2 regions of the Actinomadura sp. 9N407 genome follow, and region 1 is predicted to be linked to the other one. Evidence: riboswitches for the same ligand, from Rfam matches in the RefSeq annotation. Region 1 holds a riboswitch; the other holds the start of a gene.

Region 1 (4,207 bases):
CGAAGAGGGAGGCGGCGGCGCGGGCGTCGTTGAAGGTCGACACCAGAGTCGGCATCTCCCGCAGCAGCGCGTCCGGGTCTCGCAGCATCGCGTTCGACAGCACGACGGCCTCGTCCAGGGCGCCGGTCAGCATCAGCCTGAGCGCCTTGCCCGCCGTGAGCAGGGGCGCGGCCTTCGGGGCGATCGTCCCCGCTGTGCCGGTCTCGGCGGCCTCGCCGGTCTCGGCGGCCTGGGCGGCCGTACGTTCCGCCTCGGTGAACCGGGCCGCGTAGGCGTGCCCCATGGACTGATAGGCCAGGATCTCCTGCCGGGACGCGACGCCGCTCGTCCGGGACAGGGCCTCGTCGAGAAGCCGCTCGGCGCGCTCCTGCTCGCCCAGCCCCATGCCCATGTTGAACGCCCGTACGGAGGCGTGCGTGGCGCGGGTCGCCTCGTCCATCGGGTCGCCGGCCACCCGCGCGAGATGGGCCTCGGCCTCCTGGTGCAGACCCGCCATGAGCAGCACCGGCGCGACCACGACGGTGGCGCTCGCGTCGGCGCCGGACGCCAGCGCGGCCTTGCCGCACCGGACGGCCAGGTCGATGTCGTGCAGGGCCCACGCCTGGCCGCACCCGGCCAGCAGCAGGCCCGGATCGGCCGGGGCGTCGCCGTCCAGCCGCCACAGGGCCACCCGCAGCACGTCCCCGTGCCGCCGCATGCCGGTCGCCTGCAGCGCGGACGCGAGCGCGGACAGCCGCTCCCGGACGCGTTCGGGGGACGCCCGCAGCCGCGCGACCTCCCCGTACAGCGGATGGGCCGTCCGGACCTCCAGGCGGCGCCCGGCGGCGGCCGAGGTCACCACGTGGTGGGCCTCGGCGCGCTCGATCGCGGCCTCGGAGGTCACCGCGGCCAGCGTGGCGGCGCCCAGTGGCTCGCCGAGCGCGACGTACTCCAGGACCTCCCGCTCGGCCGCGCCGAGCGTCCCGAGCCGTTCCTCCACCAGCTCGCGCAGCCGGGGGCTGAGCGGCAGGTCGCCCCGCCACCGCCAGACACCGCCGGCCTCGCTCAGCCGCCCCGCCGCCAGCCCGGCCAGCACCAGCTCGCGCAGGAACAGCAGGTTGCCCCGGGTGCTCTGGTAGAGCCGCCGAGCCGTGGATTCGGCGACCTGACCGCCGAGCGCGCCCTCCACGACCGCCTGGCTCTCCGCCATCGTCAGCGGCACCAGGTCCAGGCGGCGGGCCAGGTCGTCCTTCCACAGCGCCGTCACCGGGTCGGGCGCGGGCGCGCCGGTACGGACGGTCGCCAGCACCCGGGCCTCCCGCTGCAGCACCAGGTGGTGCACCAGCGCGGCGGAGGACGGATCCAGCAGGTGCGCGTCGTCGACCGCGACCAGCAGCGGCGCCGCGTCCGCGCGGGTCCGCAGCGCCTCGGTGGCCCAGCGCAGCGGATTGACGACCGACAGGCCCGGCGACTCCACCGGCAGGACACGGCCGAACGCCCCGAACGGGATCGCGGCCTCGGCGGTGGTCCCGCCGACCTGCAGCACCGTGAACCGGCCCGGCTCGAGCCGCCGCAGCGCCTCGCCGACCAGGCGCGTCTTGCCCACGCCGGCGTCCCCCGCCACCACCACGCCTTGCGCGGCGCGCGTGCGCAGCAGGGTGTCCACCTGATCGAGCGTCGACGTACGGCCGGTGAACGGCCAGAAGGTCCGCACAACAGGATCGTACGGACGCTCACCCCGTGCCACCAGACAGAGTCACCAGACAGCGCCACCGGACAACCAGTGCCACCGGACAACCAGTGCCACCAGACGACCAGCGCCACCGGACGACGCGCAAAGGGAGCCCGGCGCGGAATTGAGTAGGGGCTACTCATGTGCCGCGCGCGCCGCGGGCGCATTCTCATGGTGCGGGACATTTCCGGAACGTATGGGAGCTTCCGGAAGGGTCTCGCGCGGCACCGGAGGCGACCGGCCGATCAACGTCGCCACCGGGGCGGGAGGGGGCACCCTCCGTATCTCCAGCGGGGGGAGATACGGGTGGCGCCCCCTCCCACATGTTCATGGCGGCCGCGCTCGCGGACTTGACGCGCGGGGTGCGAAAAGGGGACTCTCAGGGCGACAAGTTCACATATGAGGCGACGGTGTGCAGGAACCTGGTGCGATTCCAGGACGGTCCCGCCACTGTGACCAGGGAGCCTCCCCGCACGCGACCACGGCCGTACTCCGGCTGGAAGGTCGGAGGGGGCGTCGATCTGGGAGTCAGGAGACTGACCCGTCGTCCTCCCGTTACCGGGGCGAGTGCACCCCGTGAGGAGACCCCATGGCCCAGCCGGCCGTACCGCAGCGCGTTCCCGTCCCCCAGCGCGTTCCCGTTCCGCAGCGTGTCCCCGTACGCCAGATCCTGCCCTGGGCCGTTCTGGCCCTCGTGCTGGGCGCCGCGCTGCTCTACTTCGTCGGCGCCGAGCAGGGCGCCACCTCCCTCTTCGGCGGTACGTGGGTGCACGAGTTCACGCACGACGGCCGGCATCTGCTCGGCTTCCCCTGCCACTGAGCCGGGGACCGTACCGATGATGAGATCCCTACTGGTCCGCGGCATGCTCACCGGTCTGGCCGCAGCGGCGGCCGGGCTGCTGATCGCCTGGATCTACGGCGAGCCCCAGGTGGACCGCGCGATCGCGTTCGAGGAGGCCAAGGCCGCCGCCGAGGCCGCCGCCGCCCAAGTCCACGCGCACGGTGTCGGCGAGCACGGGGCCGGGGAAGAGGTGGTGAGCCGCACCGTTCAGCGCACCACCGGCCTGATCACGGCGATGGCGGTGTACGGGGTGGCGATCGGCGGGCTGTTCTCGATCGCGTTCGCCTTCGCGTACGGCCGGATCGGCGCGCTCGGCGCCCGCGCGACCGCCGCCCTGGTGGCGCTGGGCGGGTTCGTGGCGATCGTGCTGGTGCCGTTCCTGAAGTACCCGCCCACTCCCCCGGCCGTGGGCGCCCCCGAGACGATCGGCGGACGGACCGCGCTGTACTTCGGCATGGTCGCGCTGGGCGTTCTGGCCACGGTCGCCGCCGCGATCCTCTTCACCCGCCTGGCTCCACGGCTGGGCGGCTGGAACACGGCGATCGTGACGTCGGCGGGGTTCGCGATCGTGGTCGCGATCGTCTTCCGCCTCACCCCGCGTCCCGACGCGGTCGCCGACGGCTTCCCCAGCGCGGTGCTGTGGGACTTCCGGATCGCCTCGCTGGGCGTCCAGGTCGTCCTGTGGGCCACTCTGGGGTTGCTGTTCGGCGCCCTGACGGAACGCGCCTACCGGCGACAGCAGGCCGCGCCCCGTACGGAGGACGAGGCCCTGGCCGTCTAGCCCCGCCGGTCCAGCAGGGCGCAGTCGCCGCACATCTCGCCGCCGGGCGGTACCCGGTAGTAGAGGCAGCAGCTGCGCCGGACGAAGCCGTGCCGGCCGAACGACCCCGTACCCGCGAGCGGTTCACGCGCGAGCAGCTCGCGGACGAGGGCGGCGGCCGGCGCGGCGACCCCGGGCCGCAGCGTCCCGGCCAGGGCGGACGCCGCGTTCCCCCACATCAGGCCGTCCGCCAGCGGTACGACGCCGAGCAGGGTCTCGCGCAGCGGCCGCAGCTGCCGCTCGACGACCTCCGCGTGGACGAGGTCGGCCGGAACGGCGGGTCCGCTCCAGCCGTCCGGGTTCTCCAGCCACAGGGCGATCGGCGCGCCCGGGGCCCAGCGCCAGTGCAGGCCCGACAGATCCGGTACGACGCCGAGCGCGGCGACCGCGATCATCGGCGACCACAGCCGCGAGGCCAGCCCCTGGAAGAGGATCGAGGCCGCGACGCGCCGTTCGCCCGTACCGAGCCGGGCCGCGTACGCGTCCACCAGGTCCGACAGCCGGGATCCGTCGCGTTCGGGCAGCGGCCGCCAGGTCGGGTCGGCCGCCTCGTCCGGGTCCGTGCCGATCTCGAAGAACGGGCCCAGCGCGGCGGCCCGGGCCAGCGCGGGGACGACGTCGCGCGCGCCGGCCCTCATCTGCCGGGCCTCATCTGCCGGGCCTCATCTGCCGGGGCTCACTTGGTGGGAGAGCCGCCGTTGTCGCGGCGGTCCAGCGCGGTCTGCAGTGCCCGCGCGGCCTCCTCGGAGGCGTCGTCGGCGGGACGGGCCGCGTGCGCGGCGCTGTGCTGGGAGACGCTGTGCTGGGCTGCGTTGAAGGTCTTCATGGGTGTGCT
Region 2 (4,207 bases), on a different contig from region 1:
CCGGTCCACCCGTCCCGTTCCATGGCCTCGATGAGCCGCCGGGCGACCGCCTCCAGGAGGTCGATCACGTCGGACGCCGTACGGGACGGGCCCTCGGGCAGTTCAGCCCGTTCGGCCAGTTCGGTGAGTGTGAGGGCCGCGTCTTCGACCCGCTGCCCCGGGTCGGCGAGAAGCGCCTTCTCGTCCAGGCCGTACTCGGCGGCGATGGCGGCGCGCAGTCCCGGCATCGCGCCGGCCACCCCGCCCCAGACCTGCGCCGACCGCAGTACGGCCAGGACCAGGTTGACGCGGCCTTCGGCGACCGGCCGCTGGCCGAGAATGTGCAGGCCGTCGCGGATCTGCACGTCCTTGATCTCGCACAGGTACCCGTCGACGTGCAGGATGAAGTCGTCGAACTCGGTCTCGCCGGGCATCTCGTCCTGGTGCAGGTCGTGGTGCAGCTGGGCGGCCTGCACCAGTGTCCAGATCTGCGCCCGTACGGCCGGCAGCTTGCCCGGGTCGAGATCGGCGACGGTCGCGTACTCGTCCAGGAGCTGTTCGAGTTTGGCCAGGTCACCGTAGGTCTCGGCGCGGGCCATCGGCGGCACCAGATGGTCCACCACCGTGGCGTGGGCGCGCCGCTTGGCCTGGGTGCCCTCGCCCGGATCGTTCACGATGAACGGGTAGACGAGGGGGAGATCGCCGAGCACCGCGTCCGGGGCGCACCGCGGCGACAGCCCGAGTCCCTTGCCGGGCAGCCACTCCAGCGTTCCGTGCTTGCCCAGGTGAACGACCGCGTCCGCGCCGAACTCCCGGTCCAGCCACCGGTACGCGGCCAGGTAGTGATGCGAGGGCGGCAGGTCGGGATCGTGGTAGATCGCCACCGGGTTCTCCCCGAAGCCCCGGGGCGGCTGGATCATCAGGATCACGTTCCCGAACCGCAGCGAGGCGAGGACGATGTCGTCACCGTCCACATAGAGCTCCCCTGGCGGCTCGCCCCAGTGCTCCCGTACGCCTTCGCGGAGCGTTTCGGGAAGGACCTCGAACCACTCCTTGTAGTGGTCGAGACTGACCCTTGCCGGCGCTTCCCGCAGTTGGTCCTCGGTCAGCCATTCCACATCGTGCCCGCCGGCCGCGATGAGCGCGTGGATGAGCGGGTCCCCGTTCTCCGGGTCGCTCCACAATTCAGCGCCGGCACCAGCGCCGACTCCAGCGGCATCGCTATCGGCATCGGCATCGGCATCGGCATCGGCATCATCCAGCGTGTATCCGGCCTCGGCCATCTGCCGCATCAGCCGTACAGCTGACACGGGGGTGTCCAGGCCGACCGCGTTCCCGACGCGCGAATGCTTGGTCGGGTAGGAGGAAAGGACGAGGGCGATCCGCTTGTCCTCGTTGTCCAGGTGCCTGAGCCGCGCATGCCGTACGGCGATTCCCGCGACCCGCGCGGCCCGTTCCGGGTCGGCCACATAGACGGGAATGCCGTCCGGGCCCTCCTCCTTGAACGAGAACGGCACCGAGATCAGTCGGCCGTCGAACTCGGGGATCGCGACCTGCATGGCCGCGTCCATGGGCGTCAGCGCCCCGTCCGACGCCTCCCACGCCGCCCGGCTCGACGTCAGGCACATCCCCTGGACGACCGGTACGTCCAGGTCGGCCAGCGCGCCCGCGTCCCAGGAGTCCTCGCCCGCCTCGCCCCCGGCGAGCACGGTCGCGACCAGCGCGTCCGCCCGTCCCAGGATCTCCAGCAGCCCGTCCTCGACCCCGCGCAGGGATCCGCAGAAGACCGGCAGGGCATCGGCCCCGGCCGCCTCGATGCGCTCGCAGAGCACGTCCACGAACGACGTATTACCCGACAGCTCATGAGCCCGATAGAAGATGACGCCGACCGTCGGCCGATCGCCCCGTACCGGGAAATCCCCATGCACCCCGTACGAAGGCATCGGGACAGGAGGCGCGAAGCCCTCCCCCGTCAGCAGAACCGTGTCGCTCAGGAACCGGGCCAGCTCGCGCAGGTTGTCGACGCCGCCCTCGCGCAGATAATCCAGTGCCTCCGCCGCCACCCCACCGGGGACGGTCGACAGCGCCATCAATTCGGCGTCCGGGTCGCCCTCTCCCCCGAGAAGGACGAGCGGCAGGCCCGATTCCCTGAGCCGTTCGACACCATCGGGCCACGTCTTGCGGCCGCCGAGAAGCCGTACGAGGACCACGTCCACGCCCTCGGTCAAGGCGTCGAGTTCGTCGAGTCCGGTCCGTACGGGATTGGCGGTCACGTATCCGGCCCCGGCCGCGCGCGCGGCGAGAAGCTCGGTATCGGCCGTGGACAGCAGCAGGGCACGCATCGGCGACGCCTCCCCCGGGGTCTCCGCGCCCCGGCTCGGATGATGAGGTCAGCGACGGCGCCGAGTTCCTGACTCCCGGTTCCTTCCCGATGGTCGGGGAGGTGTTCCGGTCACAGTTGCGGGACAGCTCCGGACTCGCACCGGATTCCTCGTCCGCCATCGCCCCGTCATCGTAGCCGCAGCGGATCCGGGCACGGAGGGTGCGGGGCGAATGTGCAGGCCGCCCGTCCATGGGTAGAGGGACCGCATGTCCACGCATGCCGTTCCACCCACGACCGACCGCCAGATCGTGGGCTCCTACACCACCTACGAGGGCGCCCAGCGCGCCGTCGACTTCCTTTCCGACGACAAGTTCCCGGTCGAGCACACGGCCATCATCGGCTCCGACCTGAAGATGGTCGAGACCGTCCTCGGCCGCGTCACCAAGGCGAAGGCCGCCCTCGCGGGCGCGGGAAGCGGCGCCTGGTTCGGCCTCCTGGTCGGCCTGCTGCTGACCTTCTTCACCGTGAACCACAGTGCCGTGTTCCCGCTGCTGCTGGGCGGCATCATCTTCGGCGCGGTGTTCGGCGCCGTCTTCGGCTTCATCGCCCACGCGGCGACCGGCGGCCGCCGCGACTTCGCCTCCCGCAGCCAGATCGTCGCCGCCAGCTACGACGTCGTCGCCGACCCCGAGTTCGCCGAGGACGCCAAGAACCGCCTCATCAAACTCAACTGGCGCGAATCCTGAACCCATAGACCGGATCCTTCAGCCCGACAACGGTCGCCGGTTCCAGAACCGTGACCGCACCCGGGGAATCGGCCGTACGGACCATCGCGTAGAGCACGTCCACGAACGGGTGATTCAGCAGCGACACCAGCAACCGGGTCGCCTTGGCCTCGTTGCCGGCGTCGAGCGCGATCCCCCGGGCCAGCACCATGGCTTCGGTGCGCTCGACGGCGGCCATCCGCCCGAGAACGAGATCGCTCCTGTTCAGTCCGAAGACCTCGACAGTGCTCTCGCCCCGCTCGGTGCGCCAGCGATAGCGGCCCGTGGCAAGGACCAGTCGGATGTGGTCGTACGGATCGTCCCTGGATGGATCCACGAGCAGCGGCGTCCCGCAGGACGCCCTCGGGAAGCGGTCGCGTTTCTCGTTGCTGTTGCACATCGAGCAGGCGAGCAGGTGGTTCAGCCAGTCGAAAGCCCGGAGCGGCGCCTCTTTCAGCGGCTCGAAATGATCGATCGAGGTCCCCAGGCTGTCGCCGCAGTACATGCACCGTTCAATGCCGGACGCCATCCCGGCGAGTAACTCACGCAGCCGTCCGCGATCAGCCCGGGCACCGTTCCAGGCCCTCCTCGCCCCATCACCGTCCGCGCCCTTTCGTACCAGCTCATCGCCTCGCCGCTGGAGGCTCGCCGCCAACTCGTCATCGAGCGGCGGCCGCGCCAGCGGGATCACGGTTCGAGCCCGAGCCTCGACGACACCTCGTGTACCCGTGCGCCGAGCGAACTCTGCAGCTTCTTGCTCAAATCCCGGTACTCGGCGACCTCTTCTTCGGACGCCGCTCCGTCGAGCACCCGCCCCTCCAGCTCACCGAGCCGATCACGCAGCCGCTCCGCCTCGTCCGAGTAGGGGGTCTCGAGCCCGAACAGCTCGGAGAGGACGGCATCGTCCCCGCTCCCGTACACGATCCGGGCGTACAGATCTTCGTCAACTGCCCTCGGCGGGGCTTGCTCGTCCGGTCCCGGAAGGCGGATCAGCCCACCGGGGTCGGCGCTCTGGCAGATGTACGGGCTGTGCGTGGTCACGATGAACTGCATCTCGGGGAAATGCGCCTTGAGCCAACCGCCGATCTTCTTCTGCCAGCTCACATGCAGATGCGCATCCACTTCATCGATGAGGATCACG

Evidence for each region. A riboswitch is a leader RNA that binds a small molecule or an ion and turns the genes downstream of it on or off. The one in region 1 is predicted to bind cobalamin.
Region 2: it holds a riboswitch for cobalamin, as region 1 does, so the genes downstream of both, cobN (cobaltochelatase subunit CobN) here and ACH34Q_RS40130 (CbtB-domain containing protein) in region 1, are expected to answer to the same signal.

Annotation. Positions count from the first base shown of each region.
Region 1 is NZ_JBIRAW010000039.1:14,079-18,285, reverse strand. It holds gene ACH34Q_RS40135 (LuxR C-terminal-related transcriptional regulator) at 1-1,693, opposite strand, end outside; cobalamin riboswitch at 2,084-2,271, shown strand; gene ACH34Q_RS40130 (CbtB-domain containing protein) at 2,301-2,531, shown strand; gene ACH34Q_RS40125 (CbtA family protein) at 2,548-3,333, shown strand; gene ACH34Q_RS40120 ((2Fe-2S)-binding protein) at 3,330-4,010, opposite strand; gene ACH34Q_RS40115 (hypothetical protein) at 4,049-4,198, opposite strand.
Region 2 is NZ_JBIRAW010000006.1:9,465-13,671, forward strand. It holds gene cobN (cobaltochelatase subunit CobN) at 1-2,321, opposite strand, end outside; cobalamin riboswitch at 2,363-2,516, opposite strand; gene ACH34Q_RS11250 (general stress protein) at 2,569-3,048, shown strand; gene ACH34Q_RS11255 (HNH endonuclease) at 3,029-3,757, opposite strand; gene ACH34Q_RS11260 (AAA family ATPase) at 3,754-4,207, opposite strand, start outside.